DNA from 2 places in the Azospirillum sp. A26 genome. Region 2 is predicted to be linked to the other one. Evidence: riboswitches for the same ligand, from Rfam matches in the RefSeq annotation. Region 2 holds a riboswitch; the other holds the start of a gene.
The links. A riboswitch is a leader RNA that binds a small molecule or an ion and turns the genes downstream of it on or off. The one in region 2 is predicted to bind cobalamin.

Region 1 (4,195 bases), 570 kb from region 2:
AGCACATGGCTCTCGCCGTAGAAGCCGTGCAGGTCGGCGATCTCCAGCATGGCAGTCTTCGTCTGCATCCCGTCAGGCATGTCCGGTCCCCATATATGCTTCCATCACCTGAGGGTTCTTCGAGACGACCTCGTAGGGCCCTTCCGCCAGGATCTCGCCGCGGCGGAGCACGGTGATCGTGTCCGACAGATGGGCGACGACCGACAGATTGTGTTCCACCATCAGCACGGTGCGGTCGGCGGCGACGCGCTTGATGAGTGCTGCGGTGCCCTCGATGTCCTCATGGCCCATGCCGGCCAGCGGCTCGTCGAGCAGCATCACCTCCGGGTCGAGCGCCAGGGTGGTGGCGATCTCCAGCGCGCGCTTGCGGCCATAGGGCAGCTCGGCCGCCAGATGGCCGGCCCAAGGGGTGAGGTTGACCGCCTCGATCAGCTCCAGCGCCCGGCCGTGCAGGTCGTGGAGCGACGATTCGGACTTCCAGAAATGGAAGCTGGTGCCGAGCGGCCGTTGCAGCGCGACGCGGACATTCTCCAGCACGCTGAGATGCGGGAAGACGGCCGAGATCTGGAAGGAGCGGACCAGCCCCATCAGCGCGATGTCGGCCGGCTTGGTGCGGGTGATGTCACGGCCCTTGTAGAGGATCTGGCCGCGCGTCGGTGTCAGGAATTTGGTCAGCAGGTTGAACACCGTGCTCTTGCCGGCGCCGTTCGGGCCGATCAGCGCGTGGATGGTGCCCCGCTTCACTTGCAGGTTCACCTCCTTCACCGCCACGAACCCCTTGAACTCCTTCGTCAGACCACGCGCTTCCAGGATGATGTCGTCGTTCGGTGCGGCGTTCATCGGTCGCGAATTCTCCTCCCGTTCGTCCTTATGTCCCGGGCATATGCCCGGCGGCCGCCGTGCGGCGGGACGTTTCACCGATTGTTGTACGCACGAAGCATGCCACATGCGGGGTCGCTTCGGCCGGGCCGCCTGACCCATTGTTTCTCCGCGGGTTTCGCTGCGGCGTCCTCCCCCTGGCCGACACCCTTGCGTCGGAAAGTGTCGGATCCCTGGACACTCTGTCTACAAAACATGACAGCATCCAAAGTGTCTGCATGCAAGATCGTCCGTGTGGCAGACGCCTTATTGTGGGCTTGCCAAACGGGCGCGGCACTGCGATGGTGGCTGTCCAACGGTGCCCTGCCCGTCCTGACGGGCGGCGGGGATAATAGGGAATGCGGTGCGGAGCTTTCCGGGATCCCCGGAAGCGCCAATGCCGCGGCTGCCCCCGCAACTGTAAGCGGCGAGCATCCCGTCCATCATGCCACTGGCCCTCCGCGGCCGGGAAGGCGGACGGCGATGCAGCGACCCGCGAGCCAGGAAACCTGCCGGCGGACTTGACCGACCTTTTCCAACCCCGCCGGGTGTGGCGGGAGAACAAGGATGTTTTCTATGAATGCCCGTTCGATGAACGCCGCTGCCGCCAGTTCCGCGACCCGCAGCGCCGCCCAGACTGCGGTCGCCGCCTTTGCCGCGATCCTGCTCGGCAGCTTCCTGCTGTACGGCGTCGGCTTCGCCCAGCCGCAGCAGATCCACGATGCGGCGCACGACGCCCGTCATTCCTTCGCGTTCCCCTGCCACTAAGCAGCGGGTCATGGATCTGATCCGGCGGCTGTTCACAGCCGCTCTGGTCGCGGGCGTGCTCTCCGGCACGGCCGCTTCCGTCGTTCAGCAGGCGACGACCGTCCCGCTGATCCTCGAAGCCGAGAAATACGAGGTGGTGACCCCGCCTCCCGCAACCGCCGCGCCTACGACTGCCGCTCCGGCTGGGGCTCCGGCCGCCAGCCACGCCGAAGGCCACCAGCATGGCCCCGTGCGCGAGATCGGCGAAGGCGTGCCGGTCACCCTGGACGAGGCGATGCAGCGCATCGGCCTGACCATCGCCGCCAACCTGATCGCCGGTGTCGCCTATGCGCTGCTGCTGGCGGCCGCGATCCTGCTGGCCGGCCGGCCGGTCGATGCCCGCCGCGGGCTGGTCTGGGGCATGGGCGGCTTCGTCGCCGTCTCGCTGGCCCCGTCCTTCGGTCTGGCCCCGGAGCTGCCGGGCATGGCCGGGGCCGAGCTGGAGCTGCGTCAGCTTTGGTGGCTGACCGCCGCGGCCGGTGCCGGCGTCGGCATCGCCGCCCTCGCCTTCGCCCGCAACCGTCTGGTCATCGCCGTCGCCGTTCTGGCCGCAGCGCTGCCCCATCTGATCGGCGCCCCCCATCCGGAAAGCGCCGAGGGTGCCGTTCCGCCGGAACTGGCCGCCCGCTTCGTCACCGCCTCGCTCGGATCCGCCGCCCTGTTCTGGGCGATCCTCGGCTCCGTCTGCGGCTGGCTGATGAGCGGCGTGGTCGAACCGGCCGAACGGCAGCCGGCCCTGCGGGTTCAGCCCGGCGCGCGTTAAGGAGGCTCCATCCCATGTCCGCTCTTGCGAAAACGGCCGCCGGCAAGGTTCCGGCGACCGTCATCACCGGCTTCCTCGGCGCCGGAAAGACCACGCTGATCCGCGGCCTGCTGGAAAAGGCCGACGGCCGCCGGCTGGCGCTGATCATCAACGAGTTCGGCGATGTCGGCATCGACGGCGACATCCTGCGCGCCTGCGGCAACCCGACCTGCACCGAAGACGACGTGATCGAACTGGCGAACGGCTGCCTGTGCTGCACCGTCGCCGACGACTTCGTCCCGGCCATCGAGAAGCTGCTGGCCCGCCCGGACCCGCCCGAGCACATCGTGATCGAGACCAGCGGCCTCGCCTTGCCCAAGCCGCTGGTCCAGGCTTTCAACTGGCCGGCGATCAAGACGCGGGTCACGGTCGACGGCGTCATCGCCGTGGTGGACGCCTCGGCCGCCGCGGAGGGCCGCTTCGCCCCCGATCCGGCCGCGCTGGAGGCCCAGCGCGACGCCGCCGGCACCGTCGACCACGAAACGCCGATCGAGGAGGTGTTCGAGGACCAGCTGCTCTGCGCCGACCTGATCGTCGTCAACAAGACCGATCTGCTGGCCGACGGCGACCTCGCCCGTGTCGAGGAGCTGATCCGCGGCGCCCTCGCCCACACGGTCGGCCGCGACGCCAAGCTGGTCCGTGCCTCCCAGGGTGCGGTCGATCCGCTGGTTCTGCTCGGTGTCGGTGCGGCGGTGGAGGACGATCTTGCCAACCGTCCCAGCCATCATGACGGTGAAGAGGGCCACGACCACGACGACTTCACCAGCTTCGTGATGGAGTTGCCGGCGCAGCCCGATCCGGCCGCCCTGGCGATGACGCTGGAGAAGGTCGCCGGCCTGCATGGCGTTCTGCGCCTGAAGGGCTTCATCGACGTGCCCGGCAAGCCGATGCGCCTGCTGGTCCAGGGTGTCGGCACCCGCATCCAGACCCACTACGACCGGCTGTGGAAGGCGGGCGAGGAGCGCCGCAGCCGTCTGGTGGTGATCGGCGAGACCGGGCTGGACCGCGATGCGGTGACGCGGGCGGTCGTTGGGTAAAAGTTTCGGGTAAGAGTTAGAGTAGTGCGGCGACCGCCCCCTCCTTGACCTTCACCGTTTTTCGAGGGGGAGGGGGCGGTCGCCCCTGGACATCAGACCATGCACCTGCTTGCCGCCCGCCAGGACGAACTGGACGCCGGCCCCCAGGCGGAAGATCTGGGGCAGACGCCGGCCGACCTCGTCATGCTGTCCTTTTCCGACAGCGACCTGACCGCGCTCGCCGCCGCATGGCGGGCGGGCCGCGAGCGGCTGCCTGGTCTCCGCCTCGCCAACCTCAACCGGCTCGGCCATCCGCTGTCGGTCGATCTCTACGCCGACACTGTGGTCGCCAAGGCCAAGCTGGTGGTCCTGCGCCTGCTCGGCGGCAGCGGTTACTGGCGCTACGGCCTCGACCGCCTGTCCGCCCTCTGCCGCGAGCGCGGCATCCCGCTCGCCGTCCTGTCGGGAGAGGCGCAGCCCGACCCGAACCTGACCGCCTACGGCACCGTTCCGCCGGCCACCGCCGACCGGCTGTGGCGCTATTTCACCGAGGGCGGCCCGGCCAACATGGGCCATCTGCTGGCCTGCGCCACGACGCTGGCCGGAACGCCGCTGCCCCATGAGGACCCGGCCCCCGTCCCGCGCTTCGGCGCCTATGACGGCTGGACCGGCCCCGCAGCCGCCCGCGTAGCCGCCCCCATAGCCGCCGGGG
Region 2 (4,195 bases):
GAGCATCCCGAAGATCACCGCCAGCCCCAGGCTGAGCAGCGCATAGAAGGAGCCGTTGATCAGGCCGAGCAGAAGCTGGCCGAACAGGGCTTGCGGCGGAATGCCGAACAGGTGCGACATCGGACTGTCCTCTCCCGCTCACACGCCGAGATAGGTGTGCAGCTTGTCCATGTTGGCGTGGAGCTGGTCGTTGGGGATCATGTCGACCACATGGCCTTCCTCCATCACGTAATGGCGGTCGGCGATGGTGGTGGCGAAGCGGAAATTCTGCTCCACCAGCACGATGGTGAAGCCGCGCTGTTTCAGGGCGCGCACCGCGACGCCGATCTGCTCGATGATGACCGGAGCCAGCCCTTCGGTCGGCTCGTCCAGCAGGATCAACGTGGCACCGGTGCGCAGGATGCGGGCAATGGCCAGCATCTGCTGCTCGCCGCCCGACAGCCGCGTGCCCTGCGTCGAGCCGCGGCCCTTCAGGTTGGGGAACAGCTCATGGATTTGCGGGACCGTCATCCCGCCCTCCCTGACCACCGGCGGCAGCGTCAGGTTCTCGTCCACGCTGAGGCTTGAGAAGATGCCGCGCTCCTCCGGCACATAGCCGATGCCGAGGCGCGGGATTTTGTGCTGCGCCATGCCGATCAACTCGCTGCCCTGGAAGCGGATCGAGCCGGTGCGCTTGCCCATGATGCCCATGATGGCGCGCATGGTCGAGGTCTTGCCGGCGCCGTTGCGGCCCAGCAGCGTCACCACCTCGCCCTGCCGCACCTCCAGGCTGACGCCGTGCAGCACATGGCTTTCGCTGTAGAAGCCGTGCAGGTCGGCGATCTCCAGCATGGCCGTCTTGGTGTTCATCCCGTCAGGCATGTCCGGTCCCCATATATGCTTCCATCACCTGCGGGTTCTTCGAGACGACCTCGTACGGCCCCTCCGCCAGGATCTCGCCGCGGCGGAGCACGGTGATGGTGTCCGACAGGTGGGCGACGACCGACAGGTTGTGCTCCACCATCAGCACGGTACGGTCGGCGGCGACGCGCTTGATCAGGGCGGCGGTGCCCTCGATGTCCTCATGGCCCATGCCGGCCAGCGGTTCGTCGAGCAGCATCACCTCCGGGTCGAGCGCCAGGGTGGTGGCGATCTCCAGCGCGCGCTTGCGGCCATAGGGCAGCTCGGCCGCCAGATGGCCGGCCCAGGGGGTGAGGTTGACCGCCTCGATCAGCTCCAAAGCCCGGTCGTGCAGGTCGTGGAGCGACGATTCGGACTTCCAGAAATGGAAGCTGGTGCCGAGCGGCCGCTGGAGCGCGACGCGGACATTCTCCAGCACGCTGAGGTGCGGGAAGACGGCGGAGATCTGGAAGGAGCGGACCAGCCCCATCAGCGCGATGTCGGCCGGCTTGGTGCGGGTGATGTCGCGGCCCTTGTAGAGGATTCGGCCGCGGGTGGGGTGAGGAACTTGGTCAGCAGGTTGAACACTGTGCTCTTGCCGGCGCCGTTCGGGCCGATCAGCGCGTGGATGGTGCCGCGGCGAACCTGAAGGTTCACATCCCGAACCGCCACGAAGCCCTTGAACTCCTTCGTCAGACCACGCGCTTCCAGGATGATGTCGTCGTTCGGTGCGGCGTTCATCGGTCGCGAATTCTCCTCCCGTTCGTCCTTATGTCCCGGGCATATGCCCGGCGGCCGCCGTGCGGCGGGACGTTTCACCGATTGTTGTACGCACGAAGCATGCCACATGCGGGGTCGCTTCGGCCGGGCCGCCTGACCCATTGTTTCTCCGCGGGTTTCGCTGCGGCGTCCTCCCCCTGGCCGACACCCTTGCGTCGGAAAGTGTCGGATCCCTGGACACTCTGTCTACAAAACATGACAGCATCCAAAGTGTCTGCATGCAAGATCGTCCGTGTGGCAGACGCCTTATTGTGGGCTTGCCAAACGGGCGCGGCACTGCGATGGTGGCTGTCCAACGGTGCCCTGCCCGTCCTGACGGGCGGCGGGGATAATAGGGAATGCGGTGCGGAGCTTTCCGGGATCCCCGGAAGCGCCAATGCCGCGGCTGCCCCCGCAACTGTAAGCGGCGAGCATCCCGTCCATCATGCCACTGGCCCTCCGCGGCCGGGAAGGCGGACGGCGATGCAGCGACCCGCAAGCCAGGAAACCTGCCGGCGGACTTGACCGACCTTTTCCAACCCCGCCGGGTGTGGCGGGAGAACAAGGATGTTTTCTATGAATGCCCGTTCGATGAACGCCGCTGCCGCCAGTTCCGCGACCCGCAGCGCCGCCCAGACTGCGGTCGCCGCCTTTGCCGCGATCCTGCTCGGCAGCTTCCTGCTGTACGGCGTCGGCTTCGCCCAGCCGCAGCAAATCCACGATGCGGCGCACGACGCCCGTCATTCCTTCGCGTTCCCCTGCCACTAAGCAGCGGGTCATGGATTTGATCCGGCGGCTGTTCACAGCCGCTCTGGTCGCGGGCGTGCTCTCCGGCACGGCCGCTTCCGTCGTTCAGCAGGCGACGACCGTCCCGCTGATCCTCGAAGCCGAGAAATACGAGGTGGTGACCCCGCCTCCCGCAACCGCCGCGCCTACGACTGCCGCTCCGGCTGGGGCTCCGGCCGCCAGCCACGCCGAAGGCCACCAGCATGGCCCCGTGCGCGAGATCGGCGAAGGCGTGCCGGTCACCCTGGACGAGGCGATGCAGCGCATCGGCCTGACCATCGCCACCAACCTGATCGCCGGTGTCGCCTATGCGCTGCTGCTGGCGGCCGCGATCCTGCTGGCCGGCCGGCCGGTCGATGCCCGCCGCGGGCTGGTCTGGGGCATGGGCGGCTTCGTCGCCGTCTCGCTGGCCCCGTCCTTCGGTCTGGCCCCGGAGCTGCCGGGCATGGCCGGGGCCGAGCTGGAGCTGCGTCAGCTTTGGTGGCTGACCGCCGCGGCCGGTGCCGGCGTCGGCATCGCCACCCTCGCCTTCGCCCGCAACCGTCTGGTCATCGCCGTCGCCGTTCTGGCCGCAGCGCTGCCCCATCTGATCGGCGCCCCCCATCCGGAAAGCGCCGAGGGTGCCGTTCCGCCGGAACTGGCCGCCCGCTTCGTCACCGCCTCGCTCGGATCCGCCGCCCTGTTCTGGGCGATCCTCGGCTCCGTCTGCGGCTGGCTGATGAGCGGCGTGGTCGAACCGGCCGAACGGCAGCCGGCCCTGCGGGTTCAGCCCGGCGCGCGTTAAGGAGGCTCCATCCCATGTCCGCTCTTGCGAAAACGGCCGCCGGCAAGGTTCCGGCGACCGTCATCACCGGCTTCCTCGGCGCCGGAAAGACCACGCTGATCCGCGGCCTGCTGGAAAAGGCCGACGGCCGCCGGCTGGCGCTGATCATCAACGAGTTCGGCGATGTCGGCATCGACGGCGACATCCTGCGCGCCTGCGGCAACCCGACCTGCACCGAAGACGACGTGATCGAACTGGCGAACGGCTGCCTGTGCTGCACCGTCGCCGACGACTTCGTCCCGGCCATCGAGAAGCTGCTGGCCCGCCCGGACCCGCCCGAGCACATCGTGATCGAGACCAGCGGCCTCGCCTTGCCCAAGCCGCTGGTCCAGGCTTTCAACTGGCCGGCGATCAAGACGCGGGTCACGGTCGACGGCGTCATCGCCGTGGTGGACGCCTCGGCCGCCGCGGAGGGCCGCTTCGCCCCCGATCCGGCCGCGCTGGAGGCCCAGCGCGACGCCGCCGGCACCGTCGACCACGAAACGCCGATCGAGGAGGTGTTCGAGGACCAGCTGCTCTGCGCCGACCTGATCGTCGTCAACAAGACCGATCTGCTGGCCGACGGCGACCTCGCCCGTGTCGAGGAGCTGATCCGCGGCGCCCTCGCCCACACGGTCGGCCGCGACGCCAAGCTGGTCCGTGCCTCCCAGGGTGCGGTCGATCCGCTGGTTCTGCTCGGTGTCGGTGCGGCGGTGGAGGACGATCTTGCCAACCGTCCCAGCCATCATGACGGTGAAGAGGGCCACGACCACGACGACTTCACCAGCTTCGTGATGGAGTTGCCGGCGCAGCCCGATCCGGCCGCCCTGGCGATGACGCTGGAGAAGGTCGCCGGCCTGCATGGCGTTCTGCGCCTGAAGGGCTTCATCGACGTGCCCGGCAAGCCGATGCGCCTGCTGGTCCAGGGTGTCGGCACCCGCATCCAGACCCACTACGACCGGCTGTGGA

Region 1: linked by a shared signal. The riboswitch ahead of ABNQ39_RS30875 (CbtB domain-containing protein) and the one ahead of ABNQ39_RS33535 (CbtB domain-containing protein) in region 2 are both predicted to bind cobalamin.

What each region holds. Positions count from the first base shown of each region.
Region 1 covers NZ_CP170476.1:319-4,513, reverse strand. Annotated here, with positions in the region: gene ABNQ39_RS30885 (ABC transporter ATP-binding protein) at 1-80, opposite strand, end outside; gene ABNQ39_RS30880 (ABC transporter ATP-binding protein) at 73-840, opposite strand; cobalamin riboswitch at 1,159-1,389, shown strand; gene ABNQ39_RS30875 (CbtB domain-containing protein) at 1,435-1,626, shown strand; gene ABNQ39_RS30870 (CbtA family protein) at 1,637-2,428, shown strand; gene cobW (cobalamin biosynthesis protein CobW) at 2,443-3,504, shown strand; partial or broken gene ABNQ39_RS30860 (cobaltochelatase subunit CobN) at 3,604-4,195, shown strand, end outside.
Region 2 covers NZ_CP170476.1:574,076-578,270, reverse strand. Annotated here, with positions in the region: gene ABNQ39_RS33550 (branched-chain amino acid ABC transporter permease) at 1-120, opposite strand, end outside; gene ABNQ39_RS33545 (ABC transporter ATP-binding protein) at 139-861, opposite strand; partial or broken gene ABNQ39_RS33540 (ABC transporter ATP-binding protein) at 854-1,620, opposite strand; cobalamin riboswitch at 1,939-2,169, shown strand; gene ABNQ39_RS33535 (CbtB domain-containing protein) at 2,215-2,406, shown strand; gene ABNQ39_RS33530 (CbtA family protein) at 2,417-3,208, shown strand; gene cobW (cobalamin biosynthesis protein CobW) at 3,223-4,195, shown strand, end outside.